3 regions of the Azospirillum sp. UENF 112521 genome follow, and region 1 is predicted to be linked to each of the others. Evidence: riboswitches for the same ligand, from Rfam matches in the RefSeq annotation. Region 1 holds a riboswitch; each other region holds the start of a gene.
What was found. A riboswitch is a leader RNA that binds a small molecule or an ion and turns the genes downstream of it on or off. The one in region 1 is predicted to bind thiamine pyrophosphate.
Positions count from the first base shown of each region.

Region 2: it holds a riboswitch for thiamine pyrophosphate, as region 1 does, so the genes downstream of both, ACWPN8_RS08690 (ABC transporter ATP-binding protein) here and thiC (phosphomethylpyrimidine synthase ThiC) in region 1, are expected to answer to the same signal.
Region 3: it holds a riboswitch for thiamine pyrophosphate, as region 1 does, so the genes downstream of both, ACWPN8_RS20915 (ABC transporter substrate-binding protein) here and thiC (phosphomethylpyrimidine synthase ThiC) in region 1, are expected to answer to the same signal.

Region 1 covers NZ_JBSNCI010000002.1:460,736-471,208, forward strand. The annotation lists gene yihA (ribosome biogenesis GTP-binding protein YihA/YsxC) at 1-75, shown strand, start outside; gene ACWPN8_RS04400 (cation:proton antiporter domain-containing protein) at 89-1,387, shown strand; gene argB (acetylglutamate kinase) at 1,470-2,369, shown strand; gene ACWPN8_RS04410 (hypothetical protein) at 2,389-2,685, shown strand; gene ACWPN8_RS04415 (FliM/FliN family flagellar motor switch protein) at 2,798-4,411, shown strand; gene ACWPN8_RS04420 (magnesium transporter CorA family protein) at 4,493-5,476, shown strand; TPP riboswitch at 5,554-5,688, shown strand; gene thiC (phosphomethylpyrimidine synthase ThiC) at 5,821-7,548, shown strand; gene greB (transcription elongation factor GreB) at 7,582-8,133, opposite strand; gene ACWPN8_RS04435 (Rne/Rng family ribonuclease) at 8,236-10,473, opposite strand, start outside.
Region 2 covers NZ_JBSNCI010000002.1:1,333,028-1,343,500, reverse strand. The annotation lists gene ACWPN8_RS08720 (response regulator) at 1-57, opposite strand, end outside; gene ACWPN8_RS08715 (hypothetical protein) at 270-1,049, opposite strand; gene ACWPN8_RS08710 (hypothetical protein) at 1,428-3,074, shown strand; gene ACWPN8_RS08705 (hypothetical protein) at 3,183-3,737, opposite strand; gene ACWPN8_RS08700 (hypothetical protein) at 3,734-4,357, opposite strand; gene ACWPN8_RS08695 (acetoin utilization protein AcuC) at 4,540-5,667, opposite strand; TPP riboswitch at 5,903-6,009, shown strand; gene ACWPN8_RS08690 (ABC transporter ATP-binding protein) at 6,057-6,788, shown strand; gene ACWPN8_RS08685 (ABC transporter permease) at 6,785-7,552, shown strand; gene ACWPN8_RS08680 (ABC transporter substrate-binding protein) at 7,570-8,511, shown strand; gene ACWPN8_RS08675 (universal stress protein) at 8,627-9,454, shown strand; gene ACWPN8_RS08670 (inositol monophosphatase family protein) at 9,498-10,310, opposite strand; gene ACWPN8_RS08665 (hypothetical protein) at 10,348-10,473, opposite strand, start outside.
Region 3 covers NZ_JBSNCI010000004.1:50,564-61,036, reverse strand. The annotation lists gene deoA (thymidine phosphorylase) at 1-505, opposite strand, end outside; gene deoC (deoxyribose-phosphate aldolase) at 509-1,348, opposite strand; gene ACWPN8_RS20945 (purine-nucleoside phosphorylase) at 1,345-2,178, opposite strand; gene cdd (cytidine deaminase) at 2,194-2,613, opposite strand; gene ACWPN8_RS20935 (ABC transporter permease) at 2,618-3,592, opposite strand; gene ACWPN8_RS20930 (ABC transporter permease) at 3,596-4,741, opposite strand; gene ACWPN8_RS20925 ((2Fe-2S) ferredoxin domain-containing protein) at 4,921-5,253, shown strand; gene ACWPN8_RS20920 (DMT family transporter) at 5,385-6,299, shown strand; TPP riboswitch at 6,333-6,447, shown strand; gene ACWPN8_RS20915 (ABC transporter substrate-binding protein) at 6,529-7,680, shown strand; gene ACWPN8_RS20910 (branched-chain amino acid ABC transporter permease) at 7,685-8,557, shown strand; gene ACWPN8_RS20905 (branched-chain amino acid ABC transporter ATP-binding protein/permease) at 8,550-10,274, shown strand; gene ACWPN8_RS20900 (ABC transporter ATP-binding protein) at 10,271-10,473, shown strand, end outside.

The DNA.
Region 1 (10,473 bases):
ACCAGTTCCGAGAAGGGCATCGGCATCGCGGAACTGCGCGCCAGCCTCGCCGCCCTGGCACTCGGCGCGGAATAGGCGGGCCGCGGCGATGGGCGGTCTGTCTCCCGCGCTGCTGTTCCTGATGCAGGCCCTGCTGCTGATCGCCGGGCCGTTTCTGCTGTGGCGGCTCGGCGGCGGTCGTCACATCGCCCCGATGGTGGTGGTCCAGATCCTGTTCGGGGTGGCGCTGGGGCCGTCGCTGCTCGGCCGGCTGGTTCCCGATCTGTGGGGCGTGCTGTTCGCACCGGCGGCGCTCGCGCCCTTGTCCGGGTTGGCCTTGATGGCCGTGGTGTTCTTCGCTTTCCTGACCGGCCTCCATCTCGATCCCGCCGAGTTCCGCGGGCGGGGTGGGGCCTTCGCCACGGTGGCGCTGTCCAGCATGCTGGTGCCGACCCTGCTGGGCGGGGCCCTGGGCTGGTGGCTGGCCGGCGCCTTTCCCGCCATGACCGGTACGCGCGCCACACCCGGCCTGTTCGCCGCCGGCTTCGGCATCTGCGTCGGCGTCACCGCTCTGCCGGTGCTGGGCGCCATCCTGCGCGAGATGGACCTGCTGGGCGACCGGGTGGGGCGGCTGGCGCTGGGCTATGCCGCGGTAAACGACGCGTTGCTCTGGCTGCTGATCACCGCGGTGCTGGCCTGGTCGACCGCCGATGGGGCGGCTGGCGGCGGCGACGCCTGGGCGGTGGCGAAGGTCGGCCTTCTGGGCTTTGCCTATGTCGGGGCGACGGTTCTGGTGGTCCGCCCGCTGCTTGACCGCCTGCTGGAGCGGGTGGCGCCGGACGGGCGGATGGGCGACACCGCGGTGGTGGTGACCTGTGCGGCGTTGCTGGCATCGGCCGCGGTGACCGAGTTGATCGGGCTGCATTATATCCTGGGCGCCTTCATAGCGGGCAGCGCGATGCCGCGCCGCTATGCGGCGGCGATCCTCGACCGGCTGGAGCATTTTGCCACGCTGATCCTGCTGCCCTTCTTCTTCACCCTGACCGGGCTGAAGGTGACCCTGACGTTGGACGATCCGGCGCAATGGACCGTCTTCGCCCTCGCCAGCCTCGCCACCATCGCCGGCAAGATGGCCGGCACCACGCTGCCCGCCCGCTGGACCGGGGAGTCCTGGCCCGACGCGCTCCGGCTCGGCACGCTGATGCCGTGCAAGGGGCTGATGGAGGTCATCGTCCTGACCGTCCTGCTGGAGGCGGGCGTGCTGTCCGGCCCCTGTTTTTCGGCGATGGTGCTGATGGCGGTGGCCGTCACCGCGCTGACCCAGCCGATGACGCGGCTGGCCGGATTGTGGCGTCCGGCCGGCGGCACGGCTGCCGCGGCCGCAGGAGGCCGTCACGGGGGTGTGTGACCGATAAATTGCCCCCTAGGCAACCGGCCGACCTTTCCGTTAAAGAAGCCCGACACTCCACCCCGACAAAGGGCATCCTCCCGTGCAGACTCCCACCCGTGACGAGTGGCTCGCCAAGGCCCGTACCCTGTCCGAAGCGCTGCCCTACATGCGCCGTTATGCCGGGAGCACCTTCGTCATCAAGTACGGCGGCCACGCCATGGGCGACGCCAGCTTGGCGGAGCTGTTCGCGCGTGACATCGTCCTGCTGAAGCAGGTCGGCATCAACCCGGTGGTCGTCCATGGCGGCGGGCCGCAGATCGGCCAGATGCTGGAGCGTCTGAAGATCAAGTCCAGCTTCATCGACGGCCTGCGCGTCACCGACAAGGAGACGGTCGAGGTGGTCGAGATGGTGCTGGCCGGCTCCATCAACAAGCAGATCGTCGCCGCCATCAACAGCGCCGGCGGCCGTGCCGTCGGTCTGTCGGGCAAGGACAGCAACCTGATCACCGCCCGCCGTCTGGAGCGCGTCCAGCGCGATCCCGACAGCAACATCGAGCGGGTGCTGGACCTGGGATTCGTCGGCGAGCCCTACAAGGTCAACCCGCAGATCCTGCATGCGCTCGCCCAGTCGGACATCATCCCGGTGATCGCGCCGGTCGGCTTCGACGTGAATGGCGACACCTACAACATCAACGCCGACACGGCGGCCGGCGCGGTCGCGGCGGCGGTGAAGGCGGCGCGCTTCTTCCTGCTGACCGACGTCGCCGGCGTGCTCGACAAGGAAAAGAAGCTGATCGAGAAGATGTCGCTGGAGGATGCCCACAAGGCCATCGCCGACGGCACCGCGTCCGGCGGCATGATCCCGAAGATCGAGACCTGCATCGGTGCGGTGGAGCAGGGCGTCGATGCCGCTGTTATCCTGGATGGCCGCGTGCCGCATGCGCTGCTGCTTGAGATCTTCACCGAGGGTGGCGCCGGCACCCTGATCGGCAAGGCCTGACGCTGCTTATGGGGACCCGATGAACGACCTGCGCAAGGACCTGCTCCGCCAGATGAAGGCCATCCGCGAGAAGATGGACCCGAAGCTGGTGGAGCGTGCCCGGCTGGCCGCTCTGGGCAAGGTCCCCTATGACAGCGACGCGGCGAAGGAGGCTGTCGGCCATTTCCTCGACGCCAAGCGGGATGGCGGCGCCTTCCGCCGCAAGCTGGAACAGGCGCTGAAGGACGAGGGCGCGATGCTGGACCTCGATGACGGGGGGAAGGCCGCGCCCGCCAAACCGCCCGAAAAGCCACGTCGCGGCGGTCGTATCGTCTAGACTTTTGGTGTTCCGCCTGCTCTCGTGGTCGGCGGTGAGCATTCGCCAGGACCCGAATCTCTGGCAGGGCCATTCGGGATCCACTCTGCGCAGAACTGCCTGGGAGGCCGGCATGGCGGCGGACGGAGTTCCCTTGTGCGGTTTGCGGACTGTGCCGGCTGACCGGCTTGCCCGTCTTCTCGGTGGCGAGGCGCCCCAGACCATTGCTGCGGTGCTGTCCGCTCTTCCAGCTGAAGTGGCGGCCGAGGCGCTGATGGCGTTGGACGACCAGCTTCAGCCGCTTGTGGTGCGCTGCCTGTCGCGCACACGTCGGCCATCCCCCGCCGCGCTCGCGGTTCTCGACCAAGTGCTGACGATGGCCGAGTCTGCGGAGTCCGCCGTCGGGGCGGAGGCCCTCGCCCGTATTCTCGACCATGTGGCACCGGACCGGCAAAACGCGCTTCGCGTTGCCGCCGATGCCGCCCCCGTGGAAACCGCCCCCATGGATACCGTCGTCGGGCCCAGCCCACCGGCGCAGGATGCGGAGGCAGGCTGGACCCCGCCGGTTCTGTCATCGGGCCTGGCGGCCCTGCTCCAGAACAGGCGGGTTTCGGTAGACCGCCTGCCGATGCTCGAGGTGGTGATCGACCGTTTCGTGCGCATGCTTGCCACCTCCCTGCGCGCCCATAGCGGTGCGTCTGTGGATGTGGCTCTGATGAGCATGCGGTCGGTGCGCTTTGCCGACTGGATCGATGACGAGACGGGCGAACGGCCGCTGATCCCGTTTCGTGCGGATCCCTGGGACGATTACGGACTGCTCGCCATCGACCGGGCCTTTGTCGAGGCGTTGGGAGAAGCCTTGCTCGGCGGCGATCCGGCCGATGTTTGCCTGCGCATTCCGTCGCGCACTCTCAGCAAATTTGATTTTGAGTTGGCGATGGGGATGGCCCACCGGCTGCTGGGCGACCTCGGAGCGGCTTTCCAGCCGGTGGGCACGGTGCGTTTCGATGCGGACCGCATCGAAACATCCCCGCGTTTTGCGACCATCGCCCGACCGTCTTGCGGCTGCATGTGCGTGCGACTCGCGGTCGAACTGGAGGGGCGGAGCGGTGGCCTGGATCTGCTCCTGCCCTATGGGCTCTTGGAACCGGTGCGCCCACAGCTTCAGTCCATGTTTGCCGGAGAACGCTTCGGCAATGATCCGTTGTGGCGCCGCCATCTGGTGCGGGAGACGCTGCACAGCATGACGACCGTGCAGGTTGTGGTCGGTACGATACAGCTGCCATTATGCGATCTGCTGGCGGCGGCAGCTGGGACGGTCTTTGCCGTCGACGGCGACTCCGATGGGGCCGTCCGCGTCGAGGTGGCGGGGCGCTCGCTGGTGACCGGGCGGCTCCGTGCCGGCAAGCGGTGCTGGCGGGTTGTCGTCGCCTCCGAACCGGATGACCTGGAGATCCCCCGTCAACTCCCCCAGATGGCTGCATCGGTGGCGGACGCCGGAGCGAAGCCGGCAATGTCCGCCCTGCTTGAGGTGGAAGTGACGCTTTCGGTCATCGTTGGCACGGTGGAACGACGCCTAGCCGACATTCTGGCGCTGATCCATGGGGGCGTGTTGGATTTGGACCGTCCGGTTCAGGCGCCGGTCGATGTCTGTGTCGAAGGGCAGGCAATTGCCCATGGCGAACTGGTTGACGTAAATGGAGGGTTTGGGGTGCGTCTGCTGGAAATGGCGAGCGCGCGGGGGTGATGCCGTCGATCACGTTGCCGTCCTGCTGTTCCACATGGGCAAAGGATAAGCTCAGTTCAAAGCCACGCGAGGAGCGCAGACTTGCTGCATGTTTTTGTCAATGACGGCGGTCTGCTGCGCTGGGACAGGGAGGCCGCAGACGTGTCGGTCACGCTGCCCGACACTGCCGTGTGGCTGGACCTGATCAACCCGACGCCCGACGAGCTGGCGCGGGCGGAGGCGCTGATCGGCACCGGCCTGCCCACCCGCGAGCAGATGGCGGAGATCGAGGAATCGAGCCGTCTGCGCGTGGCCGGTGGTGCCTTGACCATGACCGTCACCGCCCTGGTCTGGGCCGACACCGACGAGCCGCGTATCGCCACCGTCAGCTTCGTTCTGGCCGGCCGGCGGCTGGTGACCATCCACGACATCGACCCGCAGGCCCTGCTGGCCTTCCGCCGCCGCGCCACCCATGGGCAGGTCTCCGCCGCCCGCGGCGAGCTGGTGCTGGCCGCCCTGGTGGACGGGATGATCGACCGCACCTCCGTCGTGCTGCGGCGGACCGGGGTGGAAATGGATGCGCTGAACCGCCGTTACTTCCGCGGGCGCAAGCTGCGCTCCCGCGGCGAGACGCTGGACGACGCCCAGACGTTGAAGCGCATCGGCCATGCCGGCCATCTGATCGGCAAGGCGCGGATCAGTCTGGCCAGCCTCACCCGCATGACCGATTTCCTGGCGCGCGGCGACGGCTGGAACGCCGGCAAGGCGACGCGGCGCTGGGCCAAGACCACCCTGCAGGATCTGCGCGGGCTCGACCAGTATGCCCGATTCCTATCGGGAAAGGTCGCGTTGGCGCTGGACACCGCATTGGGACAGATCAATGTCGAGCAGAACGAGATCGTCAAGATCGTGTCGGTCCTGACCGTCCTGCTCTATCCGCCGACCCTCGTCGCCAGCATCGGCGGCATGAACTTCACCGACATGCCCGGCAGCCAGTCGCCCTTCGGTTATGCCAGCGCCTTGGGTCTGATGCTGCTGTCGGCGTTGCTGCCGATGGTCTATGTCCGGTCGAAACGCTGGATGTAGCGCGTTTCCACAATATGGCAGGCGGATCGTCCGCAGCGCTTTCCTTTTGACACGACCGTCCGTCGGCGGCAGGATGGGCCGCATTCCAGGGGGGTCCCGACAGGGGGCTGAGATACCAACGGCCGGGCGGCGCACTGCGCAAGCCGGCAGCGTGGTGACCCTTCGAACCTGATCCGGGTCATACCGGCGAAGGGAGGGACCTCGTGACGGGCCGATTCTCGCCCCGTCCGGCCGTATCGGCCCCGCCACGCCGGGGAAGCCATTCCGAGAACGGCCCGCACGAAGATACCGCACCTCCGTCCGCAGTCCCGGGTTTGTCCGCCCACCTCCGACGGAGAAACCCAATGCCTAAGGACTTCAACGAGACCGCCATCCGCATTTCGACCGGCCCGCTGCCGTCGTCGCGGAAAATCCACGTGCCCGGCACGCGCTTCCCCGATCTGCGCGTCGCCCTGCGCGAGATCGCGCTGTCGGGCGGCGAGCCGCAGCTGACCGTCTATGATGCTTCCGGTCCCTACACCGACGAGTCGGTTGCCATCGACGTCCGGACCGGCCTGTCCAAGCACCGCCGCGACTGGATCCTGGCGCGCGGCGATGTCGAGACCGCCGACAACGGCGTGCTGCGCGCCAAGGGTGGCGGGGCGGTGACCCAGATGGCCTATGCCCGCGCCGGAATCGTCACCGCGGAGATGGAATACATCGCCATCCGCGAAAATCTGGGTCGCGCCGCCGCCTTGGAGGCTGCCCGGGACGGCGAGGATTTCGGCGCCGAGATTCCCGACTTCATCACCCCGGAATTCGTCCGTGACGAGGTGGCGCGCGGGCGGGCGATCATCCCGTCCAACGTCAACCATCCCGAGTCGGAGCCGATGATCATCGGCCGCAACTTCCTGACCAAGATCAACGCCAACATCGGCAATTCCGCCGTGACCTCCTCCATCGAGGAGGAGGTGGAGAAGATGGTCTGGTCGATCCGCTGGGGGGCGGACACCGTGATGGACCTGTCCACCGGCGCCGACATCCACCAGACCCGCGAATGGATCCTGCGCAACTCCCCGGTTCCCATCGGTACCGTGCCGATCTATCAGGCATTGGAGAAGGTGAAGGGTAGGGCCGAGGATCTGACCTGGGAGCTGTTCCGCGACACGCTGATCGAGCAGGCGGAGCAGGGCGTCGATTACTTCACCATCCATGCCGGCCTGCGGCTGGCCCACATCCCGCTGACGGCGAAGCGGGTGACCGGCATCGTCTCGCGCGGCGGCTCGATCATCGCCAAATGGTGCCTGGCGCATCACCGCGAGAATTTCCTCTACGACCACTTCGCCGACATCGTCGAGATTTGCCGGACCTATGACGTGGCGCTGTCGATGGGCGACGGGCTGCGGCCGGGCAGCCAGGCCGACGCCAACGACGCCGCCCAGTTCGCCGAGCTGGAGACGCTTGGTGAGCTGACCAAGATCGCCTGGGCGCGCGACGTGCAGGTGATGATCGAAGGGCCGGGCCATGTGCCGATGCACAAGATCAAGCACAATGTCGAGAAGCAGCTGGCGCTGTGCGGCGAGGCGCCCTTCTACACGCTCGGGCCGTTGGTGACCGACATCGCACCCGGCTACGACCACATCACCAGTGCCATCGGTGCGGCGATGATCGGCTGGTTCGGCACGGCGATGCTCTGCTACGTCACGCCGAAGGAGCATCTCGGCCTGCCCGACCGCGACGACGTTAAGGCCGGCGTCATCGCCTACAAGATCGCCGCCCATGCCGCCGATCTCGCCAAGGGACACCCGGCGGCGCGGTTGCGCGACGATGCCATGTCGCGTGCCCGCTTCTCATTCCGCTGGCGCGACCAGTTCGCCCTGTCGCTCGATCCCGACACGGCGATGGCCTATCACGACGAGACCCTGCCGGCGGAAGGCGCCAAGACCGCGCATTTCTGTTCGATGTGCGGGCCGAAATTCTGCTCGATGAAGATCACGCAGGAAATCCGCGACGCCGCGGAGTCCGGCATGGCCGAGATGTCGGAGAAGTTCCGCCAGTCGGGTGGGGAGATTTACCAGCCGACAGCGGAATAAAGTCTGGCGGGGGGCGGGTCGCCGCCCCCTTCGTCAGTCGGCGTACCGGATCTCCAGCACTTCGACCTGTTCCAGTCCCGCCGGGGTGCGCACGTCCACCAGATCACCCTCCCGCGCCTTAAGCAGGGCACGGGCCATGGGGGAAATCCAGCTGACATGGCCGCGGTCGGGGTCGACCTCGTCGGCGCCGACGATGGTGACGGTGTTCTCCGCCCCATCCTCGCGGGCATAGGTGACGGTGGCGCCGAAGAAGACCTGTTCGCGGTTCTTCTGGTCCTGCGGATTGACCACCACCGCCGATTCCAGCCGCTTGTTCAGGAAGCGGATGCGGCGGTCGATCTCGCGCAGGCGCTTCTTGCCGTACAGATAATCGCCATTCTCCGAGCGGTCGCCGTTGCCGGCGGCCCAGGACACCACCTCCACCATCTTCGGCCGCTCCACCCGCAGCAGGTGGCGCAGTTCCTCCTGCATGCGCTGGAAGCCGGGCGGGGTCATGTAGTTCTTGAAGCCCTGCGGCAACGGTGCCGGATCGTCGAGGTCGTCGTCGTCCTGCGTGTCGGTCTCGCGGGTGAAGGCCTTGCTCATGGTCCGACCTGTCCTGTGGCAGGGGTGATAACGTCCGGGAAAAGGAAAAGGCGCCTTGCGGCGCCTTTTCCCGTTCCAGAGGTCCCGGTTGGGCCGTTGGGCTTACCGCTTCCACCAGCCGCGGCGCGGCTTGGCATCGGCGTCGGCATCGTTGTCAGCCGCAGCCGGCTCGGGAGCCGGGGCCGGCGTGGCTGCCGCGGGCTCGGACGCGGCTTCGGCCGGGGCCTCGGCAGCAGCCTTGCGCTTGCGCGACGCCTTCTTGGCCGGAGCGGCTTCGGCAACGGTCTCCGCCGGCGCCTCGACCGCAGCGGCGGCCTTGCGCTTGCGGCCCTTGGCCGGGGCTTCGGCAGCGGCCGCCGGAGTCGGCTCGGGCGCGGCTTCGACCGGCGCCTCGGCGGTGGCCTTGCGCTTGCGCGACGCCTTCTTCGGCGCGGTTTCGGCAACGGCCTCGACCGGCGCTTCGACCGGGGCAGCGGCCTTGCGCTTGCGGCCCTTGGCCGGAGCTTCGGCGACGACCGCAGGAGCAGCCGCGGGGGCGGCTTCGACCGGCGCCTCGGCGGCGGCCTTGCGCTTGCGCGACGCCTTCCTGGCGGGCGCCTTGGCAGCGTCGGCCGGAGCGGCCACCGGCGGTTCGGTGGCGGTCACCGGAACCGGGGCTTCCTCGACCGCCGGAGCGGCTTCGCCGGCCAGGATCCAGTCGAGATCGCTCGCCTCGGCCGGAGCCTGCGCCGTCTGGGCCGGAGCGACCGGAGCGGCGTCGGGCTGCTGGTCGGCGGCGTCTTCGCCGCCCTCCAGGCCTTCCGCACCCTCGCGGCGCGACCGGCGACGGCCACCACGCTTGCCGCGGCGGCGCTTCTTGCGGCCATCGCCGTTGCGCTCGCCGGCATCGGCGCCGGTCTCGTCCTCGCCGTCATCCTCATCCCCGTCGTCGCCTTCGGCGTCGGCGGAATCGGTCTCGGGTTCGGAGATGGCGGCACCGGGGATGGCTTCGGCGGCAACCGGCAGAACGCTCTCATCGGCGTCCTGGCCGGCGTCCTGATCCGCCTCGTCCGTCTCGGCCTCGCCTTCGGCGCTGTCGCCCTCGGTCCGGCCGTCCTCGCGGTCACGGCCACGGCCACGGCGGCGGCGGCGGCGGCGGCGGCGATCCTCGCCGGTGCCCTCGCCGTTGGCTTCGGCACGCTCGCCGGTCTCCTCGGCCTGCACGGCCTCGGTCTCGGCTTCCGGCTCCTCCACCGTTTCGACCGGCTCGGCGGCGAGCGCGCGGTCGGTCTCTGCCATCACGCGGTCGGCGCTGACCAGCGGGGCGTCCTCGTCGGGCAGGCGGGCCTTGTTGCGCTCCAGACGGTGATCCGGTGCAATCAGCCCGTCGTCGGCCTGGACCATCACGCTGAAGGCGTGACGCTCTTCGATCTTGGCCAGTTCACCGCGCTTCTGGTTGAGGATGTAGAGCGCGATGGAGGTCGGGACGAAGATGGTGATCTCGGCCGAGCGTTTGCGGATGCCCTCTTCCTCGATGGCGCGCAGGACGTGCAGCGAGGCGGATTCGACCGACCGGACGACGCCGGTGCCCGAGCAGTGCGGGCAGCGCTCGAAGTTGGTCTCCAGGAGCGACGGACGCAGACGCTGGCGCGACAGTTCCAGGAGGCCGAAGGCGGAGATGCGGCCGAGCTGGATGCGCGCCCGGTCGTTCTTCATCGCCTCCTTCATGCGGCGCTCGACGGCGGCGTTGTTCCGCGGCTCCTCCATGTCGATGAAGTCGATGACGATCAGGCCGGCCAGATCGCGCAGACGCAGCTGGCGCGCCACCTCGTCGGCGGCCTCCAGGTTGGTCTTGTAGGCGGTTTCCTCGATGTTGCGCTCGCGGGTCGACTTGCCGGAGTTGACGTCGATGGAGACCAGCGCCTCGGTCGGGTTGATGACGATGTAGCCGCCGGAACGCAGCTGCACCACCGGGCTGTGGATGGCGTCGATCTGCGTTTCCACCTGATAGCGGTGGAACAGCGGGATCTGGCTGTCGCGGTACAGCTGGACGCGCTGGGAATGTCCCGGCATCAGCATGTCCATGAACTCGCGCGCCGTGCGGAAGCCGGCCTCGCCCTCGACCCAAATCTCGTCGATGTCGTTGGAATAGAGATCGCGGATCGACCGCTTGATCAGGTTCGCCTCTTCATAGATGAGGCAGGGCGCCGACGACTTCAGCGTTTGTTCGCGGATGTCGTCCCACAGGCGCAGGAGATATTCCAGGTCGCGCTTGATCTCGGGCTTGGAGCGCTCCAGCCCGGCGGTGCGCAGGATCACCGCCATGCCGTCGGGAATGTCGAGATCCGACAGGATTTCCTT
Region 2 (10,473 bases), 870 kb from region 1:
TGGCGTACGGGTGCGGTGGGGCAGATGCTGCTTGGCGATGGCGTCGACCCGGAGCATGCGACCGACCTCGGACTTTGCAACTGTTGCGCGGTATGCGGCAAATCTTGGTAAAATTTCGTTTACCGATACGCCGTTTGTACTAGAACCTCCCCGAATTTGCAAGCTCAATCGTTCAGAATCTGACCTTTCGCGTGGAGCGCAGAAGGGGGCGAGGGCGCCGCGAATTGCAGCGCGTCCGACGCCTGTCAGAATCGGGCTTTTAGCCGATGTCAGCGTCCGGCCGGACCCAGCCAGTCGATTCCACCCTTGGGTCTTTGGCCAGCGTTGGCGGTGGCCCGCACCGTTGCCGCACGGGATGGCGGCGGTGGTGGCGCCGGTTCTCTGGCAAGCCAGGGTGCCTGCCCTTCGGCCGGTCGGGCAAGCGCCGGGGCCGACGACGGAGAGGCTGGGCTGGATGGCTTTACCGCCGCAGCCTGCGGCAGGGCCGGTTCCAGGGGGCCGGGAGATGGAGACGCTTGCGAAGCCGGCGGAGCCAGAGCCGGCCGGGACGGCCGGACCGGCAAATCGGCCACCGGCAAATCGGCCGGACGCGGCGGCGCGCCAACGGCCTGAAGCGGTTCGTCGTTCCGCTCCAGCCCATCATCGCCGCCCCGGCCGCCGGACATTCCTTCGTCGGACATTCCCTCTTCGGCCGCCTTCCCCCAGGCCATCGCGGCAGGCTGTCGCAGGCGGGGAGCGTCGGCGGCTCCCAACCAGGACGGACGCTCGTCGTCAGACAACGGGCCGGTTTGGGTGTTCAATTGCCGGGCCTGCTCGCGAATTTCCAGCAGGGTGGTGACCGCCAGTTGCAGCAGCGGCGCCAGCACCATCGGGTCGGCCATTTCCTCGGCGGTGAGCGCGGCAAAACGGTCGCGTACCGTCTCCACGGCCTGCTCCACGCCATCACGCAGGGCGCCGGCCTCGTGGGCCAGCCGCTCCAGATCCTCGCGCAATGCAGAGATTTCGCACGCTTGCCGCAACTCGTGAAAGCCGATGCCCGCCCCCGGCAAGGGTGCGGATCGCCGGTCGCGTGACGAACCAAAATCGTGAGGCATCCTGGCCTTACCCCGGTTCCAAGCCCAGCCCGATGAAGACGTCCGATCCGTCGGAAACGGCGGCGCCCACCCTTATGGCAACCCGCGCAACCGGCAGGCGGTTCCAAAAGCCAACGTCATGGCGCCATTTGCCGGAGCGTCGGCGAAGTTGCCCGGCGTCACCGATGGGTTCACGATCGGGCAACACTGTTTAGCGCCGTTGATGTCGTTTGGAAACCGTTTGCGCGTGATGGCCGCTTGTACTATTTTTTCGGCCCCAGGGGAATGGATTCCTTGCGATCCAACATCCAGGCGCTTCCCCGTCGCCATTTCATCTTGCCGGAATCCCATACGGTGTCGATCGACCGCTCGGAACTTGAACGGCTCCTTGCCGATCGCCCGGCTGGCAACCGCAGCGCCATGCAGGCGGTGCGCGAAAGCTATGCCGACATCGGGCTGATGCGCGAGCGCGGCCTGTCCTGGGCCGAGATCTCCGATCTGCTGGCCAAGCTGGGGGTGACTGCCCGCGACAACCAGCCGATCTCTCCCGTTACCCTGCGCTCCGCCTTCTTCCTCGTCGGAAACGAAGGACGCGGCGAGGCCGCCGGCGACCATGGCGCCGCAGCCCTTCCCGCCGAAACCCTGGCAGCCGTGCATGAAGCCGCCCTGTCCGCCGGCCTGAAGGACGAAGCGGCAGATGCGGATGAGCACGGCCCGGATGAGGATGGCCCCGAGAAGGAAGACGGGAAGGATGGCGGGAGCGATTCCGCCGTCGAGCCCGTGACGGAGGCTGCCGACTCCGATGCGGAACTGCTGACCGAGACGACAGATCCTGATAGCGAGCTTGACGGCGAGGATGCCCGGGCGAACGCTGTCGCGGATGAGCCGCCAACTCAGGAAGAGCCTGCGCCCGCCGAAGAGGGCAAACCGGCCCCGAAGGCAGTCGAGGAACCCTCACAACCCGCCTCCCCTGCCCTGGACCTTCTCGCACCGGCGACCGCCGTTGCCGAAGACCGGCCGGCGGAGGACGAGACCGGAACCGGGGAGGATGAAACGCCTCCCGAACCCGCAATGACCAGGCCGGAACCGCAGCCGGCTTCCCATCAGACGTCCACGGCGGTTGCGCCGGGCACCGGCTCTCCTGTATTCCCGCCGATGCCTGCCACGATGACCCAAGACGACTCAACAAACGCATACTGGAAAGGCGATCGCATGCTGGGCACGATCTTCGTCCTCAATGACCGCGGCGGCGTCGGCAAGACGCTGCTGTCCCATCACCTGATGGCGACCGCCATGCTGGAAGGCCTGCAGCTGAAGGTCGTCGAGTACGAGGTGAACGAGCGTCTCGCCCGCCTGTTCGGCCCGGACGTGGTCGAACACCGCCGCATCACCCAGGACTTCATGAACATGATGGGCTCGGGCGACGGCTTCTACGAGTTCTGGGACCTGATCGGGCCGGAATTGCAGCGCGGTGGCCGCCTGTACGACTTCGGCGGCAACATCTCGCAGTGGTTCTTCAATTGGGCCGAGGTGTCGGGCTTCGACTATTACGTTGGCGAAGGCGAACGGCTGACCTTCATGGTCCCGGTGACCGTCGACCTCGCCTCGCTGTCCACCGGCATGACGACGCTGGAGCGGGTGGCGACCATCGCCCCGAAGGCCAAGCGCGTCCTTGTGGAAAACGGCTTCTCCGGCCCGTTCTCCCAGCTGGAGGACAGCCAGTATGCCCGCCGCAAGGCGGAGATGGTGGAACGCGAGGGCCTGCAGGTGATCTCCATGCAGCCCTGCACCGCCCCGGCCTGGGCGCGCCTGACCGGCCACCGGCTGGATCAGGTGGCGACGATGACCCGCGAGGATCTGGTGAAGCTGGGCATGACCCCGCCGGTCGCCTCCCGTTCGCTGATCATCATCCATGAATGGCTGCGCAACATGCGCCAGTCGCTGTCGCCCTACCTGCACGACGCCTTCCGCCAGACCCCGGCCACCGCCAAGGCGCGCTGACGTCCGGGTTCGGAGTAGACCGAGCAGCGCAAAGGCCCTTCTTCCGCGACCGGAAGAAGGGCCTTTTGCTTTTTCCGAAGACTGGGCGGTGCTTGTTTCCGCCGTGCTCTAAGCCGCGCTTTGGGCCGGGCTGGCGTTGTAGAGATCGTCCTTCACCGGGGCCACCGACCGCACCTGATAGCCGGGCCGGGCGCTGAAGCGGCGGTTGGCACGTTCGCCGGCCTCGCGGTCCGACTCCGCCCAGACCAGATACTGGCGCCCACGTGCCCATTCGACGGCCAACGGGTGGGCGGCATCGATCTCGCCGATCTGCTGGTTCACCACGGTGACCAGCCATTCCTTGTCGCCGGGATTGCGCCGGTCGGTCAGGATCAGGATTTGGGGGCGACGCTTCGACTGCGCTTCGGTCAGGCGCTGTTGCACCTCCACCTGCTTCTTGCACAGTTCCACCATCTCCCGGGTCAGCTCCTCGATCTCGGCATGGAGAGTCTCCTCCTCCCGATGCAGGCGGTGGATGGTGGCATCCAGCTTGTCGAGGTTGTTGCGGACACCGCGGACGCGCTGGCGCGCCTGCGAGACCCGCTGCTCGACGCTCATCAAGATGTTGCCGAGCCAGGCGCCGATGGCGACGATGGCCAGGACGATGATGAAGTTGATCATCATGTGGCGGCACCCGCCTTCGCCCGGGCGGTTGCGGGCGGCGTCGGCACCCCCTTGCCGGCGGCCCTGCCTCCGGCCATCCCACCGGCCCGCGCATCGCCGCGCATGAACGTCTTCTGGAAACCCATTTTGAACGGAAAGGCCACGTCGCACATCTGCTTGGCCTCGTCGAAGCTCGACGCCCAGACCTCGGCCACGTTCGTGCAGCGCCAGATGGGGTTGACCTGCGCCCGCTCGCCGGCGGCGCGGGCAGCGGCCGATGCCTTTTCCTGCGTCACCGTCGCGACGAATTTCATCAGTCCGGCCTGCGGGTCGCCGACCTCATGCACGAACATCGGCGGCTGGTCCGACAGGTCCCGAACCTGTTTTTCCGCCTTGCGGATATCGCTTTCCAGCCGGTTGCGGTCGGAAGACTGGCTGTTCCGACGCTGGACCAGATGGTTCACCCGGTTTTGAAGCTCCTGCGCCTCGGCATGAAGGACGTAGATGCGGTTCTCGATCTGGTCCAGGCCGTTGCTCTTTTCCATGATGTTCGGCAGGAAATCCTTCAGCATCATGGCGACCGGGACGGCAGCCAGCATGATGATGACGATGGCGATCAGGAACAGCGTGGTGTTCGACATCCGCCCGCCCGTTCTCCTACCGCAAATCCCGCCGAAGCCCGCATCACCCGATGCGGAAGCTGCACCGGCGCAGCAGAAGTAAGAATCAACGAACAATCCGACCCCGTCAACGAATCGTCACAGGTTGGTTCGAATTTCGTCGGAATGAGTTGGTCGGCTGCGGGGCAGGACACCTCCACCCTTCAGGACATTGCAATCTCCACCACCCGCTTCACAGCATCCCGCACCGGACCGGGACGCCGTTCGTCGCCCAGCGTGGTGAACCAATGTTCCGGCGGGTTGCGGCCGGCGGCACGGTTCCAGGTCAGGGCGCGCAGCACCGCCTCCGCCTCCGCGGTCGGACGCACGGCGGGATCGATGTCGTTCATCACCGCCCAGATCCCGGCCCAGCAACGCCCGACCGACCACGGGTTATAGCCGCCTCCTCCGACCACCAGCACCCGCGGCGCCAGGGGAAGCAGCGCCGCGACGGCGTCCCACAGGGCAAGGTTGGACAGCTCCAGCCGGCTCAACGGATCCTCGGCCAAGGCATCGGCGCCGGTCTGGATCACCATCGCCTGCGGTCGGAAGGCACGGGCGAGAGGCAGGACCGCCGCCTCCATCACATGCTCCATCTCGCTGTCGTTGAAGCCCGGCGGGACCGGCAGGTTGCGAGCCATGCCGCCGGCGCGGTCCTCCACCTTGCCGGTGTAGGGCCAACGTCCGTCCTCGTGGATGGACACGGTCAGCACCCGGTCGTCGTCGGCGAAGGCTTCCTCCACCCCATCGCCATGATGGGCGTCGAGATCGACATAGAGGACCCGCTCCAGCCCATGGTCCAGCAATTCCAGAATGCCCAGTACCGGCGCGTTGAAATAGCAAAAGCCGCTTGCCCGGTCCCGCCGCGCATGATGCGTCCCGGCGGCCGGCGCATAGACCAGACCGGCGGGCCGGTCGCCGAGAATCCTGGCCGCCTGCAACGCCGATCCGCTGCTGTGGGCCGGCCGCCGGTACATCTCGGCGAAAATGGGATTCTCCAGCTTGCCGAGATTGTGGCGGGCGGCGGTCGCCTCGTCGACCCGCTGCTCGGCCTCCGCCCTCTTCAGCGCGGCGATGTAGTCGGATGTGTGGAAGCGCGCCAGTTCGCGTTCGCTCGCCACATGGGTGTCGAGATAGACCTCGTCCGGCAGCCAGCCCATGGCGCGGCTGAGGTCGATGGCGGTCGACACGCGCGGAATCGCCAGCGGATGCTTCGGCCCATAGGTCGAGCCGCGGTAGATTTCCCCGCCGATGAACAACGGTGTGCGGAAGGGCGTGGTCAGGACGGGCACTCCTAATCAGGTTTCTCCAGATCGGGCAACAGGCCCGGCCTGGAGAAACCTGCGGACTTTATGGTTTTGCAGGTTTCCCGAGCCCGCCCGCCTGTGGGCGGAGTTCGGAAAACCTGCTTAGATGCCCGTCAGAAACTAGGCGCTGCGGCGGTGCGGTCAAGCAGCCCGCTTCCGCATCCCGGAAGCTGCATCCGGCAATGCTTGCGGTCACGGATCGTCCGCGCCTATAGTCGCCGCCTTCACTGGGGGGAGCCGATGGGCGGCTGAGAGGTCCTGTTGCGGGACGACCCCTGGAACCTGATCCGGTTCATGCCGGCGTAGGGATCAGTGATGCGGGACCGCACCCTCTCCATCTCCGCCAGTCCACGATGCATGCCCGCGTGCCTGCGATGACGCCGCTTTCGGTGACCATCTCGCGCGCGCGGCTGACCTATGGCGGCACACTGCTGTTCTCCGAGCTGACGCTGGAGCTGCCGGCCGGGCGGACCACCTGCCTGCTGGGGCCGAGCGGCGTCGGCAAGACCACGCTCCTGCGCATCCTCGCCGGCTTGGCCGAGCCGGAGCCGCCGACCGAGGTGGTCACCGGCGACTGGCAGCCGCTGGCCGGCCGGATCGCCTACATGGCGCAGCAGGACCTGCTGCTGCCCTGGCTGACCGTGCTCGACAATGTCCTGCTGGGCGACCGGCTGCGCCATCGCCGTCCCGACCCGGCACGGGTGGAGCAGGCCCGTGCGCTGCTGGACCGCGTCGGTTTGGCGGGGCGCGAGCGCGACCGTCCGGCCGCCCTGTCCGGCGGGCAGAAGCAGCGCGTGGCGCTGGCCCGCACCCTGATGGAGGACAGACCGCTGGTCCTGATGGACGAGCCCTTCTCCGCGCTCGACGCCATCACCCGGCTGCGTTTGCAGGAAACCGCGGCGGAGACGCTGGCCGGCCGCACCGTCCTGATGGTCACCCACGACCCGCTGGAGGCGCTGCGCATCGGCGACCGACTGCATGTGATGACCGGCCGGCCGGCCATCATGGGACCGGCGCTGGAGCCCTCCGGCCCGGTGCCGCGCCGCGTCGACGATCAGGACCTGCTGGCGCATCAGGCCGAACTGTTGCGGAGGCTGGCGGAATGAAGGCGCTGCTGCGCGGCGCGATCACCCTGCTGGTGCTGGTCGCCGGCTGGCAGGCGCTGGTCTGGGCCACCGGGCTGCCGCGCTACCTGCTGCCCGGTCCGCTGGCGGTGGCGGACGCCATGCAGCGGCAGGCTCCCCTGCTGTTGACCCATGGCCTGACCACGCTGGCCGAGATTCTGATCGGGCTCGTGGCCGGCGTCGTGCTGGGCGGGGTTAGCGCTTTGCTGCTCGCGCGGTTCCGCACGGCGCGGCGCTGGCTGATGCCGCTGCTTCTGGTCAGTCAGGCCATCCCGGTCTTCGCACTGGCGCCGCTGCTGGTGCTGTGGCTCGGCTACGGCATGGCGTCCAAGATCGCCATGGCGGTGCTGGTCATCTATTTCCCGGTGACGACCGCGCTGTTCGACGGGCTGCGGCGCACCGATCCCGGCTGGCTCGACCTTGCCCGCACCATGGGCGCCTCGCCCGCCGCGATCCTGTGGAGCATCCGCCTGCCGGCCGCCCTGCCCGCCTTCTGGTCCGGCGTGCGGGTCGCCGCCGCGGTGGCGCCCATCGGGGCGGTGATCGGCGAATGGGTGGGGTCGTCCTCCGGTCTCGGCTACCTGATGCTGCACGCCAATGCCCGCATGCAGATCGACCTTCTGTTCGCCGCCGTGCTGGTGCTGGGACTTTTCGCCGTCTCGCTTTATGCCGCCGTCGATGCGCTCGCCCGCCGTGCCCTGCCCTGGCAACCCGATACCCAACCTGCCGAAGACGCCAACCCTTGAAGGGGGAGAGACACTCGATGAAGCATCTTTTCACCGCCGGCCTGATCGCCGCCGGCCTGATGACCTCGCTTCCCGCGCTGGCCCAGGACAAGCTGTCCGTGATGCTGGACTGGTTCGTCAACCCGGACCACGCCCCGCTGGTGGTGGCGCAGGAGAAGGGCTTCTTCAAGGATGCCGGTCTCGAGGTCACCTTGACCGCCCCGGCCGATCCCAACGACCCGCCGAAGCTGGTGGCCGCCGGCGGGACCGACATCGCCGTCTCCTACCAGCCGCAGCTGATCCTGCAGGTGGCCGAGGAACTGCCCCTGGTCCGCATCGGCACGCTGGTGTCCACGCCGCTGAACTCCGTCGTCGTGCTGCGCGACGGGCCGGTGAAGACGCTGAAGGATCTGAAGGGCCGCAAGGTCGGCTACTCCATCGCCGGTTTCGAGGACGCTCTGCTGGGCGCCATGCTGGAGAAGCAGGGGCTGAGCCTGAAGGATGTCGAGCTGGTGAACGTCAACTTCTCCCTGTCGCCGTCGCTGCTGTCGGGCCAGGTCGATGCGGTGGTCGGTGCTTTCCGCAACTTTGAACTGAACCAGATGGAGATCGAGAAACACCCTGGCCGTGCCTTCTATCCCGAGGAAGAGGGCGTTCCGCCCTATGACGAGCTGATTCTGGTCGCCCGCAAGGACAAGGCGAACGATCCCCGCTTCAAGCGCTTCCTGGCGGCGGTGGAGCGGGCGACGCTCTACATCCTGAACCATCCGGAGGAGTCGCAGGCCGCCTTCGTCAAGGGCCGGCCCGAACTGAACGACGAGCTGAACCGCCGCGCCTGGGCCGACACGCTACCGCGCTTCGCCCACAGCCCGGCCGCCCTGGATGCCGAGCGCTACACCCGCTTCGCCGAGTTCCTCAAGGCCCGCGGTCTGATCAAGGCCGTGGCGCCGATCGACCAATATGCGGTGGTTGTGAAGTAACCGCCTGCCTTTCCCTTGACCGGCGTTGCCATCGACCCCGGCGGAGCGTTACCTAGAGGGAAACCGCTCCGCCGGCTGATGGTGGACCGATCATAATGTTGGGAGACGCGAGGGCATGCCGATCAAGACCATCCTGCTGCACATGGCCAACGACGACGCCCACGCCAGCCGTCTGGCGGTGGCCGCGGCTTTGGCCAAGCGTTTCTCCGCACATATCCAGGCGCTCTACATCGCCACCCCGGTGTCGATGCCGGCGGGCGCCACCGGCCGCGCCGCGTCTTATGGCTTCATGGCGGAGGCGACCGCAATCGCCCATGAGAATGCCGAGCGGATCGAGCAGGAGGTCCGCAAGTCGCTTGACGGGCTGCCCTACGACTGGACGGTCGAAGAGGGTGACCACGTCGATCTGCTGGCAGAGCGCGCCGCCTATGCCGACCTGATCGTGGTCGCGCAATCCGCGGCGGTGCGGGCCGGCGAGCGGGTGTCTCTGCACCACATCCCCGACCGTTTGCCGCTGGAGACCGCCACGCCGGTCCTGGTCCTGCCGCCGAAGCAGCCGGCGGCGGCGCCCATCGGCCGCCATGTGCTGATCGCCTGGAAGAACACGCGCGAATCCACCCGTGCGGTCCGCGCCGCCATGCCCTTTCTGGAAACTGCGGAATCCGTCACCGTGCTGACCGTGGAGCCGCTCGGGCAACAGAGCAGGGAAGCCGCGACCCTGGTCGAGTGGCTGCACCGCCACGGCATCGCCGCACGTCCGCAATCGGTCATCGCGTCCGGCGGCGAGGTCGGCGACATGATCCTGTCCTGCTGCACCGACCAGGGCGCCGACCTGCTGGTGATGGGCGCCTACGGCCACTCCCGCCTGCGCGAACTGGTTCTGGGCGGGGCGACCCGCACGGTGCTGGACGGGCTGGCCCTGCCGGCGTTGCTGGCACATTGAAGGGGCGCGGGAGGGCTGTCGCCCTCCTGCCCCAAGGACGCACTCAGCCGAAAAGCTGTCCGTGCAGCGCCTGCCAGCTTTCGCGGTCGGGCGCCAGCAGGATGCTGCCGTTCAACAGTCCAGGCCGGTAGGGTGTCCCGTCGATCAGCGCCGAATGGCCGCCCGCCTCGGCATGCAGCAGAACGCCGGCCGCATGGTCCCAGGGCATCAGCCGGTGATAGAGCGAATACTGCGCCCGTCCCTCCAACAGCCGCAGATACTCCTGGGCGGCGCTCGACAGGCAGACGCGCTCCGCCAGCCCGACGCTGCGCTCCTCCAATCTGAGCCTCATCTCCTCGCTGCAGAAGCGCGTGGACAGTGCGCCCACCATCTGCCGCAACGGCACGGCCGGCGCGACATGGACGCGGCGCCCGTCGAGCCAAGCCCCCTGCCCCTTCACCGCCGTCGCCATCCGGCCGTCGACCGGATCGTGAATCCAGCCGGCGATCGTCTCACCCTTGCAGGCAAGCGCGACGATCACCGCGAACATCGGCCGTCCCTGGGCGAAGTTGATCGTGCCATCCACCGGGTCGATGATCCAGACCGGGTCGTCGCCATGGATGCGTTCGAGCACGCGCTCGTCCTCGGATGCGGCCTCCTCCCCGACGACGCGGCTGCCCGGCAGCAGCGCCGACAGCGCCGGGGTCAAGGCCCGCTCCGCCGCCTCGTCCGCCAGCGTGACGAGGTCGGTCGGGCCGGTCTTCTGCCGGATGCCGGCGGCGTCGAGCTTCTGGAAATAGGGCATGATCTCCGTCCGGGCGACGGAGCGGATCAGATCCGCGACGCAGTCAATGTCGGGAAGCGGGAAACCCGTCATGGTCGATTGGCCCTTTACGGCTTGAGTTCGGAGAGGGTCAGCGCTTTGCCGCCGGCTTGCTGCCGGGCACGCTGTCCAGCTTCAACATAGGATCGCCGCCCTTCGGATCGGTCAGCAGCACCTTGCCGTCCAGTCCGCTGTCCTTCAGCGCCTTCGACAGCGC
Region 3 (10,473 bases), on a different contig from region 1:
TGGCGTAGAGCCGCTTGTCGGCAGGGGCAATGTCGTCGGTGGCGCCGATCACGGCGCAGCCCACCTCCTTCACCACCCGGCGCAGCAGCTCGTTGTCGGGCTTGGCGCGGTAACCGGGGATGCTCTCGAACTTGTCGAGCGTGCCTCCGGTGTGGCCGAGGCCGCGGCCCGACACCATCGGCACGAAACCGCCGCAGGCGGCCAGCATCGGCGCCAGGATCAGGCTGACCTTGTCGCCGACGCCCCCCGTGGAATGCTTGTCGATCACCGGACCGGGCAGGTCGAGCGACCTCCACTCCATCACCGTGCCCGAATCGCGCATGGCGCGGGTCAGCGCCACCCGTTCGTCCAGGCTCATGCCGCGGAAGAAGACGGCCATGGCGAAGGCCGATGCCTGGGCCTCCGACACGCGGCCGTCGGTGAGGCCGCGGACGAAGTCCTGGATGGTGGCGGCGTCCAGCGGCTGGCCGTCGCGCTTGGCGCGGACGATTTCCTGCGGAAGCATGCCTCAGTACCCTCCCGCCGGGGCAGGCTCGCGTTCGCCCTCCCGTTCGCCGTCCTGCTCGCCATGACCGGCGGCCGACAGCAGCGCGTCGAGCAGGCTGGAGGCTCCGAAGCGGAAGGTCTGCGGCGTCGCCCAGCCATCCCCCAGGATATGGTCGGCCAACGCCAGATAGCGCGCCGCCTCCGCCGCGTCGCGGATGCCGCCGGACGCCTTGAAACCGACCTTCTTTCCCGATTCATAGATGCTGTCGAGCATCACCGCCGCGGCCGGCAGGGTCGCGGCCGGCTGAGTCTTGCCGGTGGAGGTCTTCAGGAAGTCGGCGCCGGCGGCGATGGCGTCGCGCGAGGCCCAGGCCAGCAGGTCGGCGTCGGGGAAGGCGCCCGATTCCAGGATCACCTTCAGCAGCACCTTGTCGCCGCAGGCCTCGCGGCAGGCCTTCACGACATTGATCGGCTGGGTGCGGGCGCCGTCGATGAAGGCCTTGTAGGGCAGAACCACGTCGATCTCGTCGGCCCCGTCGGCGATGGCCCGCCGGGTCTCCGCTGCCACCGAGGCGGCGTCGGCCTCGCCGGTCGGGAAATTGACCACGGTGGCGATCTTCACCGGTGTGCCCTCCAGCGCCTTGCGGGCGGTGGGGACGAAGCGCGGCCAGACGCAGACGGCGGCGACCGGCCCCACGGGCGTGACGGCGCGGGCGCAGAGATCCTGCACCACGCGGTCGCTGTCGTCGCCGTTCAGGCTGGTGAGGTCGAGCATGCCCACGGCACGGCGCGCCAGATCGGCGTCGGACGGGGCGTTGGCGCTGGCGTCCAGCGCGCTTTGCAGGTCGGCAGACAGTTTCATGACCGGGACCCGTCCTTCTCATGCAGGCGTTCGAGGAAGCCGACCAGCAGGCGCTCCAGGTCGGCGGCTGCCGCCGAGGCGGCGGTCAGGGTCTGGTGATGGTCGACCGGCCCGTCGCCGAGCCCGACGCCCAGATTGGTGACGACGGCACAGCCGACGACCCGCAGGCCGCAATGGCGCGCGACGATGCATTCGGGAACGGTGGACATGCCGACCGCGTCGGCGCCCAGCAGCTTCATCATCCGCACCTCGGCCGGCGTCTCGAAGGACGGGCCGGGATAGGCGGCATAGACGCCTTCCGCCAGATCGATGGACAGGCCGGCGGCGACATCCTTGAGCAGGCCGCGCAGTTCCGGATTCCAGGCATCGGTCATGCTGGGGAAGCGTTCGCCGAAGGCCTCGTCGTTCGGACCGGTCAGCGGGTTGCTGCCCAGCAGGTTCAGATGGTCGCTGATCGCCATCAGCCGGCCGGGTCCGACCTCCAGCCGCAGGGAGCCGACGGCGGCGGTCAGCACCAGTGTGTCGCAACCCGTCAGCTTCAGCGCCCGCACCGCGGTCTTCAGCGCATCGAAGCCGTTGCCCTCATAGGCGTGGACGCGGCCCTGCATGCAGGCGACCTCGACCCCGCCGAGCTGTCCCACCACCAGCCGACCGGCATGGCCGGACACGCTGGGGATCGGGAAACCGGCGATGTCGGTGTAGGGAATGGCAACCGCGTTGGCGATGCGGTCGGCGATGCCGCCCAGGCCGGAGCCCAGCACGATGCCGACCCGCGGCCGATGGCCGGAGGCACGGTGGAGGATGTCCGCGGCGGCGCGGGCTGCGGTCATGTCGGGAAACTCCGCTCAGAAGGCTAAATTGGTGGGGCCGAAGGATTCGGGCAACAGGGTTTCCAGCGGAAAGCTCCGCCGCAGGCCGGCCGGGTCGCAGATGTGGATCGGCGTGTCCGGGGATGCAAATTCGCGGATGCGCTGGCGGCAGCCGCCGCAGGGGGTGCAGATCTCCTCCGCCCCCGCCTCGCCACCCATCACGACGATGGCGCGGATGCGGCGGTCGCCGGCGGTGACCATGGCGCCGATGGCGCTCGATTCCGCGCATTGTCCTTGCGGATAGGCCGCGTTCTCCACATTGCAGCCGGCGAAGATGCGGCCCGAGTTGCCGAGGATCGCCGCACCGACCTTGAATTTGGAATAGGGGGCATGGGCGTTCTCGCGCGCGGCGCGGGCCGCTTCGATCAGCTGCGGCAGCTCTGCGGTGTCGGCCATCGGCTCAGCGTTCCTTCACATAGGGGATGCCGCTCGCCTTGGGGGCGATGGCCTTGCCGACGAAGCCGGCCAGCAGCAGGACGGTCAGCACATAGGGCAGCATCTGGATGAACTGAACCGGGATGACGCCGATGCCCGGCAGGACCACGCCCTGGAGGCGGACCTGCACCGCGTCGGTGAAGGCGAACAGAAGGCAGGCGAACAGGGTCGGCCCCGGCCGCCATTTGCCGAAGATCAGAGCCGCCAGCGCCAGATAGCCCTTGCCGGCGGTCATGTCGCGGACGAAACCGGCGCCATGGCCGGTGGAGAGATAGGAGCCGGCCATGCCGGTCAACACGCCGGTGACCAGCAGCGCCTGATAGCGCAGCGTCGCCACCGACAGGCCGGCGGTGTCGACCGCCGCCGGGTTCTCGCCCACCGCCCGCAGCCGCAGCCCGAAGCGGGAGCGGTAGAGCACCCAATGGGTGGCGATCACCAGAACCAGCGTCACCCAGATCAGGATGTTGTTGCCGTTGAACAGCTCGCGGTAGACCGGCCCCAGCACCGGGATGCCGGACAGCGCCTCCACTCCCGGCAGTTCCACCGCGGGGATGCGCGCCTGGTTGGGCAGCAGCGGAGTCTGGCCGCCCTGCTTGAACCAGGCATAGGCCAGCGTCGGCGCCAGCCCGGCGACCAGGATGTTGATCGCCATGCCCGACACCACCTGATTGCCGTTGTGGGTGATGCAGGCGAAGCCGTGGACCATCGCCAGCGCCACCCCGGCGGCGATGCCGGCCAGCAGCCCCAGCCACGGGTTCAGCGTGGCTGAGGCGACGGCGGCGGAGAAGAAGGCGCCGGCCAGCATCTTGCCTTCCAGCCCGATGTCGACCACGCCGGCCCGCTCGCAATACATGCCGGCGAAGGCGGCCAGCACCAGCGGGGTCGCCACGCGGATGGTGGCGCCCAGAAGCTGCAGCGCCAGAAGCAGCGCGTCTTCCATCGCTCAGCTCCTCCCCGTTTCGGCGGCGGCGGTGCCGCGGCGGCGGAACAGCGCCTCCACCTGCGGCTTGAACAGGTTCTCCATCGCACCGGCGAACAGGATGACCAGACCCTGGATGACCATCACCAGCTCGCGGTTGATCGTGGGGTATTCAAAGGACAGCTGGCCGCCGCCCTGCGCCAGAACCCCGAACAGCAGGGCCGCCAGAATGATCCCGACCGGATGGTTGCGCCCCATCAGCGCCACGGCGATGCCGACAAAGCCGACGCCGCCGGTGAAGTTCAGGATCACCCGGTGCTGCACGCCCAGGATCTCGTTCACGCCGACGAAGCCGGCGAGCGCGCCGGAGATCAGCATGGCGATGACGATGTTGCGCGCCGGCGAGATGCCGGCATAGACCGCCGCCCGTTCGTTCCGGCCCACCGTCCGCAGCTCGTACCCCCAGCGGGTCCGGCGCAGGAAGATGTGGAACAGCAGACAGCAGGCCAGCGCCCAGAGGAAGGACAGGTTCAGCGGCGAGGCGGGAATCGCGATGCCGAACCAGCCGAGCGCCCGGTCCATCGACGGCAGCCAGACGCCGGGGTCGAACTCGCGGGTTTCCGGCGACTGGCTGCCGGGGCGGATCAGCACGTCCACCAGCAGCCAGGTCATGATCGACGCGGCGATGAAGTTGAACATGATCGTCGTGATGACGATGTGGCTGCCGCGCTTGGCCTGGAGCCACGCCGGGATGAAGGCCCAGGCGGCGCCGAACAGGGCCGAAGCCAGCACCGCCAGCACGGCCACCACCGGCCAGGGCCAGCCGGTCAGCGCCAGCGCCACCAGCCCGGCGCCGAGCCCACCCAGATAGGCCTGCCCCTCGCCGCCGATGTTGAACAGCCCGCAATGGAAGGCGATGGCGACCGCCAGTCCGGTGAAGATGTAGTCGGTGGTGTAATAGAGGGTGTAGCCGATGGCCTCGGGATATCCCAGGGCCTCCGACACCAGCAGCGACAGCACGTCCACCGGGTTCTCGCCGATCACCAGGATCACCAGCCCCGACAGCACGAAGGCGGCGACGAGGTTGAGAACCGGCAGCAGCGCATACCCGACCCAGCCCGGCACCGCGCCCGGCTGGCCCTTCCCCGATCCGCTCAGCAGCACCGGCATCTCCTGGATTGCCCCTTGCCGGGGATTCTTAACCGCCAATGCTCTGCCGACCAAGCGTTTCGTGATGTGAGAAAGCCAATGGGCACCGGGACTTGGAAGCGTCACAAAAGTCTTGCCGCAACGCAGCATTCTGGCATGCTTCTTACCCATAAAATTTTTATGGCTATGGAGCATGACCGATGCCGCTCGACATTCCGCAGACCTTCCGCCACCACGTCTTCTGCTGCGCCCAGCAGCGCCCGCCCGGCCATCCGCGCGGCAGCTGCGCCGCCAAGGGCGCGCATCCGCTGTGGCAGCGGCTGGATCAGAAAATCCAGGGCAAGGGGCTGGCCGACGTCGGCATGGCGATGACCGGCTGCCTCGGCTTTTGCTCCGCCGGGCCGCTGATGGTGGTGTATCCGGAAGGCATCTGGTACCGGCCGGAAACCCCTGAGGACATCGACGAGATCGTCAACTCGCATCTGGTGAAGGATAAGCCGGTCGAGCGGCTGGTGATGGTTCTGACGCGGTGAGGCGAGCGGGCGCTTCACGCCACTCCCTGAAAGTGCCGGCGCCTACCAGACCTGCGGTTGCGGCATTGGGACACAGGCGCATTTGCCCATAATGTGGGCATCTCCCGCCATTGCCGTTCCGAACCGATTTCATGACCGACGCCGAAACCGCCGACCTGCTGCCTGCCGAGGCCGATTCGGTTCCCTATGCCGTCGGCTGCTTCCTGGGCGCGATCCTGCTGTTCGCGGCGATGGACACGCTGATCAAGTTCCTGACCGCCGATTACCCGGTGCCGCAGCTGATGTTCGTGCGCTCGCTGGTCGCCTTCCTGCTGGTGGGCGGCTACACCCTGACCTGCGGCGGCGGGATCGCGGCGATGCGGACGCGGCGGCCCCTGGGGCATGTCTGGCGCGCCTTCGCCGGGCTGATCTCCATGGGATGCTTCTTCTATGCCTTCCGCGAATTGCCGCTGGCCGACGTCTATGTGCTGAGCTTCGCCGGTCCGCTGTTCATCACTGCACTGTCGGCGCCGCTGCTGGGCGAACCGGTGGGCTGGCGCCGCTGGGCCGCCGTGGTTGTCGGGTTCGGCGGCGTGGTGGTGATGGCGCAGCCGTCGGCCGGGGCGCCGCTGGTGCCGGTGCTGGTCGGGCTGTGCGCCGCCCTGTTCTATGCGCTGGCGGCCCTGGCCGTGCGCGGCCTGTCGCGGACGGAAACCAGTGCCTCCATCGTGCTCTACCTGCTGCTGACGACGACAGTGGTCAGCGGGGCTCTGGCCGTGCCGGTCTGGACGGCGCCGACCGCCTTCGCGCTGGGGTTGATGGCGCTGGTCGGGGCCATCGGCGCCGGGGCGCAGGTGCTGCTGACCCAGGCCTTCCGCCGCGCGCCGCCGGCGGTGGTGGCGCCCTTCGAATATACCGGCATGGTCTGGGCCAGCCTGTTCGGCTGGCTGGCGTTCGGCGACCTGCCGACCGTGCCGGTCCTGGCCGGCGCCATGGTCATCATCGGCAGCGGGCTCTACATCCTGCATCGTGAAACCATAGTGGCGCGCCGCCGGTTGGGTTCTTGACAGGACGGGGCCGGCGGCGACACTCTCGCCGCCTGTTCACGGCTGGGGTGCCCGTGCGGATGCCGGTTCGGCAATCGCAGGGGCTGAGACAACACCCATCGAACCTGATCCGGGTCATGCCGGCGAAGGGAGCCGACCGGAACCCGACGGACCCGCTGAAAGCTGCTGCGAAGCGCCCCGTCTCCTCCGCGTCGCCCCAACCGCCGGCGCGTGTTGAGGAGTATCGGTCATGCGGCGCGCGCTTCCCCTCCTGATCGGCCTGCTGGCCGCATCCTCCTGCCTGTCGTCCGTCTGCCTGTCGTCCGCTGCCCGTGCCGACGACACGCTGTCCTTCCCGGTGCTGGTGCCGCTGACCGGCTTCCTGTCGCTGGAGGGCACCAGCCAGCGCAATGGCGCCGTCCTAGCGCTGAAGCAGACGCCGGCCGGAATCGCCATCGCCTCGGAGGTCGTCGATACCGGCACCTCGCCCGAGGCGGCGGTGACGGCGCTGGAACGCGCGGCCGGCCGCGGCACGGTCGGGGCGGTCGCCGCCAGCATGCTCGGCACCCAGATGCTGGCGATGCTGCCGCTGGCGGGCGAGCTGAAGCTGCCTCTGGTCACCGTGTCGGGCACCGCCTCGATCACCGAGCAGGGCAATCCCTGGGTCTTCCGCTTCTTCCCCGGCGACGCGGTCACCAAGGCCGCCCATGCCCGTTATGTGGTGGAGGAGCTGGGCAAGCGGCAGCCGGCCGTCATCTACCAGACCACCGCCTACGGCCAGAGCGGCAAGGCCCATCTCGACGCCGCCTTCAAGGCGCTGGGCGTCACGCCCGTCTTCGAGGAGGGGGTGGATCCGGCGGCCAAGGATCTGCTGCCGGTGCTGACCAAGGCGCTCGCCGCCAAACCGGACGTGCTGGTCCTGCACCTGCATTCCGGACCGACCGCGCTGCTGCTGCGGCAGGCGGCGTCCAGCGGCGTGACCCTGCCCATCGTCGCCGGCTCCGCCATGCACCAGCCGAGCACCGCGGCCCTGCTGGAACCGGCGGAACTCAAGGGCGTCTGTGCAGAGACCGCGGCCTCGCCGATTTCCGGCGGCACGCCGGAGGTCAAGGCCTTCACCGACGCCTACCGTGCCGCCTTTGGCAAAGAGCCGGACGCTTTCGCGCTCGGCCAGTATGACGGCATGACCATGGTGCTGGAGGCGGTGAAGGCCGGCGCCCGGTCGCCGGACGCCATCCGCAAGGCGCTGTCCGCCGAGACGTTCCAGGGTCTCGCCATGACTTACAAGTCCGACGGCAAGGGCAACATGGCCCATTCCGCCGTCATCGTCTGCTATGACGGGGCCAGCCGGGTGCCGGTGCTGGCGAAGCGGTACGACGACCCGACGCTTGCGGCGAAGTGAACGGATGGCGGCGCTTCAACTGCTGGTCAACGGGGTGGCGCTGGGGGCGGCCTACGCCCTGGTGGCGCTGGGCTTCGTTCTGGTGCTGAACGCCACCTCGGCGGTGAATTTCGCCCAGGGCGATCTGGTGATGGCCGGCGGGCTGCTGGCGGTGGCGGCGGCGCCGCTGATCCCGCTGCCGGGCATCGTCCTGCTGCCGGTCGTTCTGGTGCTGATGGCGGCGCTGGGGCTGCTGCTGGCGCTGGCGGCCTATCTGCCGCTGCGCCGCCGGCCGCCGGTCTCGGTCTTCATCAGCACCATCGCGGTCGGCATCATCCTGCAGAACGGAGCCGCCATCCTGTTCGGGCCGGAGCCGCGCGCCGCACCGCCGCTGTTCGGCGACGATACGCTGCACATCGCCGGGTTGGCGGTGCCCGAGCAGTCGCTTGCCATCGTCGCGGTGGCGGGGCTGCTGATCGGGGCGCAGCAATGGGTGTTTGCCCGCACGCAGTTGGGCCGCCGGTTGCGCGCCACGGCGCAGGATCCGGAGATGGCGCGCGCCTGCGGCGTGCCGGTCACCACGATGATCCTGGTGACCTTCGCCATCGGGGCGGCCTGTGCCGGCGCGGCCGGGCTGCTGCTGGCCAACCGCTATTTCGTCACGCCGACCTCGGGCAGCGACCTGATCCTCAAGGCCTACATCGCGGTGACGGTGGGGGGCTGGGGCTCCGTGCCGGGCGCGGTGGTGGGGGCGCTGTTGATCGCGCTGTTCGAGGTGGGAGTATCGTTGGTGCTCTCATATCCGGCGGCGTTGGGCGCGCTGTATCTGACCTTGCTGGCGATTCTGGTGCTGCGTCCGCAAGGGCTGTTCGGCGAAGCGGTGCGGCGCCGTGGGTGAACGGCACTCTCCGGCCGAGACTGTCGCGCTGATCGCTGGCGCGCTTGCCCTGCTGGTCTATGCGCTGGCCTTCGCGTCCCCCTATGGCCTGCGCGTCCTGACCGTCGCCGGGGTCTATGCGCTGGCGACCTTCGGATTCCAGATCGTCTTCGGGCTCGGCGGGGCGCTGTCGCTGGCGCAGGGCGCCTTCTTCGGCGTCGGCGCCTATGTGACTGGTATCCTCGGCAGCCGCTTTGGGCTCCGTTTCGAGGTGACCTTCCCGCTGTCGATGCTGGTGCCGCTGCTGCTGGCCCTGCCGGTCGGTCTGGCGGTGCTGCGGCTGGAATCGCATTACTTCGCCCTGGCGACGCTCGGCATCGCCCAGGTCCTTCATCTGCTGGCCGTCAACCTGCCGGAGCTGACCGGCGGCTCCAATGGGCTGGCCGGGGTGCCGGCCGCGGTGCTGTTCGGCTGGGCGGTGCCGCGCGGGCTGCCGATGGCCGGGCTTGTGTGGGGGCTGGTCGCTCTCGGCGGGCTGATCGGCTGGCGGCTGGCGCGGGGTCGGCTTGGCCGGTCGTTGACGATGCTGCGCGACGACCCGCTGGCGGCGGCAACGCTGGGGCTCGATGTCGGGCGGCTGCGGCTGATCGCCCTCGGCATCAGTGCGCTGTTCGCCGGGGCTGCCGGGGCGCTCGCCGTCCACACCCAGCGCGTCGTCTCGCCGGAGGTGCTGGAATTCCCGGTCATGGTCTCCATCCTCACCATCGCCATCGTCGGCGGGCGGGGACGGATGGCCGGGGCGGTGCTGGGCGCCGTGCTGTTGCTGCATCTGCCGGAATGGTTCCGCTTCCTGGAGCGCGGCTATCTGGTCGTCTACGGCGTGGCGCTGCTGGCGACCGTGGTGCTGGCGCCGGACGGTCTCACCGGCCTGCTCGACCGCATCGCGGCCCGCCTGTTCAGCCGCCGGACGCGGGCTTCGGTCGAGTCGAAGGAGCCGCCGCGTCCGCAAAACTCGCCGGACGGGCTGGCAGTCGACGATCTGCGCAAGTCCTTCGGCGGTGTGCGGGCGGTGGACGGCGTGTCGCTGGAGCTGCGGCCGGGCAGCATCACCGGGCTGATCGGGCCGAACGGCTCCGGGAAATCCACGGTGATTAACCTGCTGTCGGGACTGGAACGGCCGGATGCCGGGCGGGTGCGGCTCGGCGGGCGCGACGTCACCGGGCAGCGTGCCGACCGGCTGGCCCGCGCCGGACTGGCCCGAAGCTTCCAGGCGGCGGCTTTGCCGACTGGTGCCGGCGTGCTGGAGGCGGTCGCCGCCGCGCGGCTTGCCATCGATCCCGACGCCCGTACGGCGGCGGCGCATGCCCGCTGGGCGCTCGACCGGCTGGGCGTCGGCAGCCTCGCCGGCCAGGGCTGCGACGGGCTGCCGGCGGCGCTGCGGCGGCGGGTGGAACTGGCCCGGTCGCTGGTCCGCCGGCCGGCGGTGCTGCTGCTGGACGAACCCGCCGCCGGCCTGACCGACGGCGAGAAGGCGGAACTGGCGGCCCTGCTGCGCGAACTGGCGCAGGAGGGCGTGGCGATCCTGCTGGTGGAGCATGACATGGGCTTCCTGTTGCCGCTTGCCGGCCGGGTGCTGTGCCTCGACCGCGGCCGGGTCATCTATGACGGGCCGGCCGGCGGCGTACGCCGGGATCCGGCGGTGGCCGCTGCCTATCTCGGCCGGGCGGTACCGGCATGAGCGCGCTGCTGTCCATCCGCGGCCTGAGCGCCGGCTATGGCGGGGCAAGCGCGCTCGACGAGGTGTCGCTGAGCCTTGCGGCGGGGGAGACGGTGGCGCTGCTCGGCGCCAACGGGGCGGGCAAGTCGACCCTGCTGAAGGCCCTGCTCGGCCTTGTGCCGGCGCGGGGGGAGCTTCGCTTCGATGGGGCGGACATCGG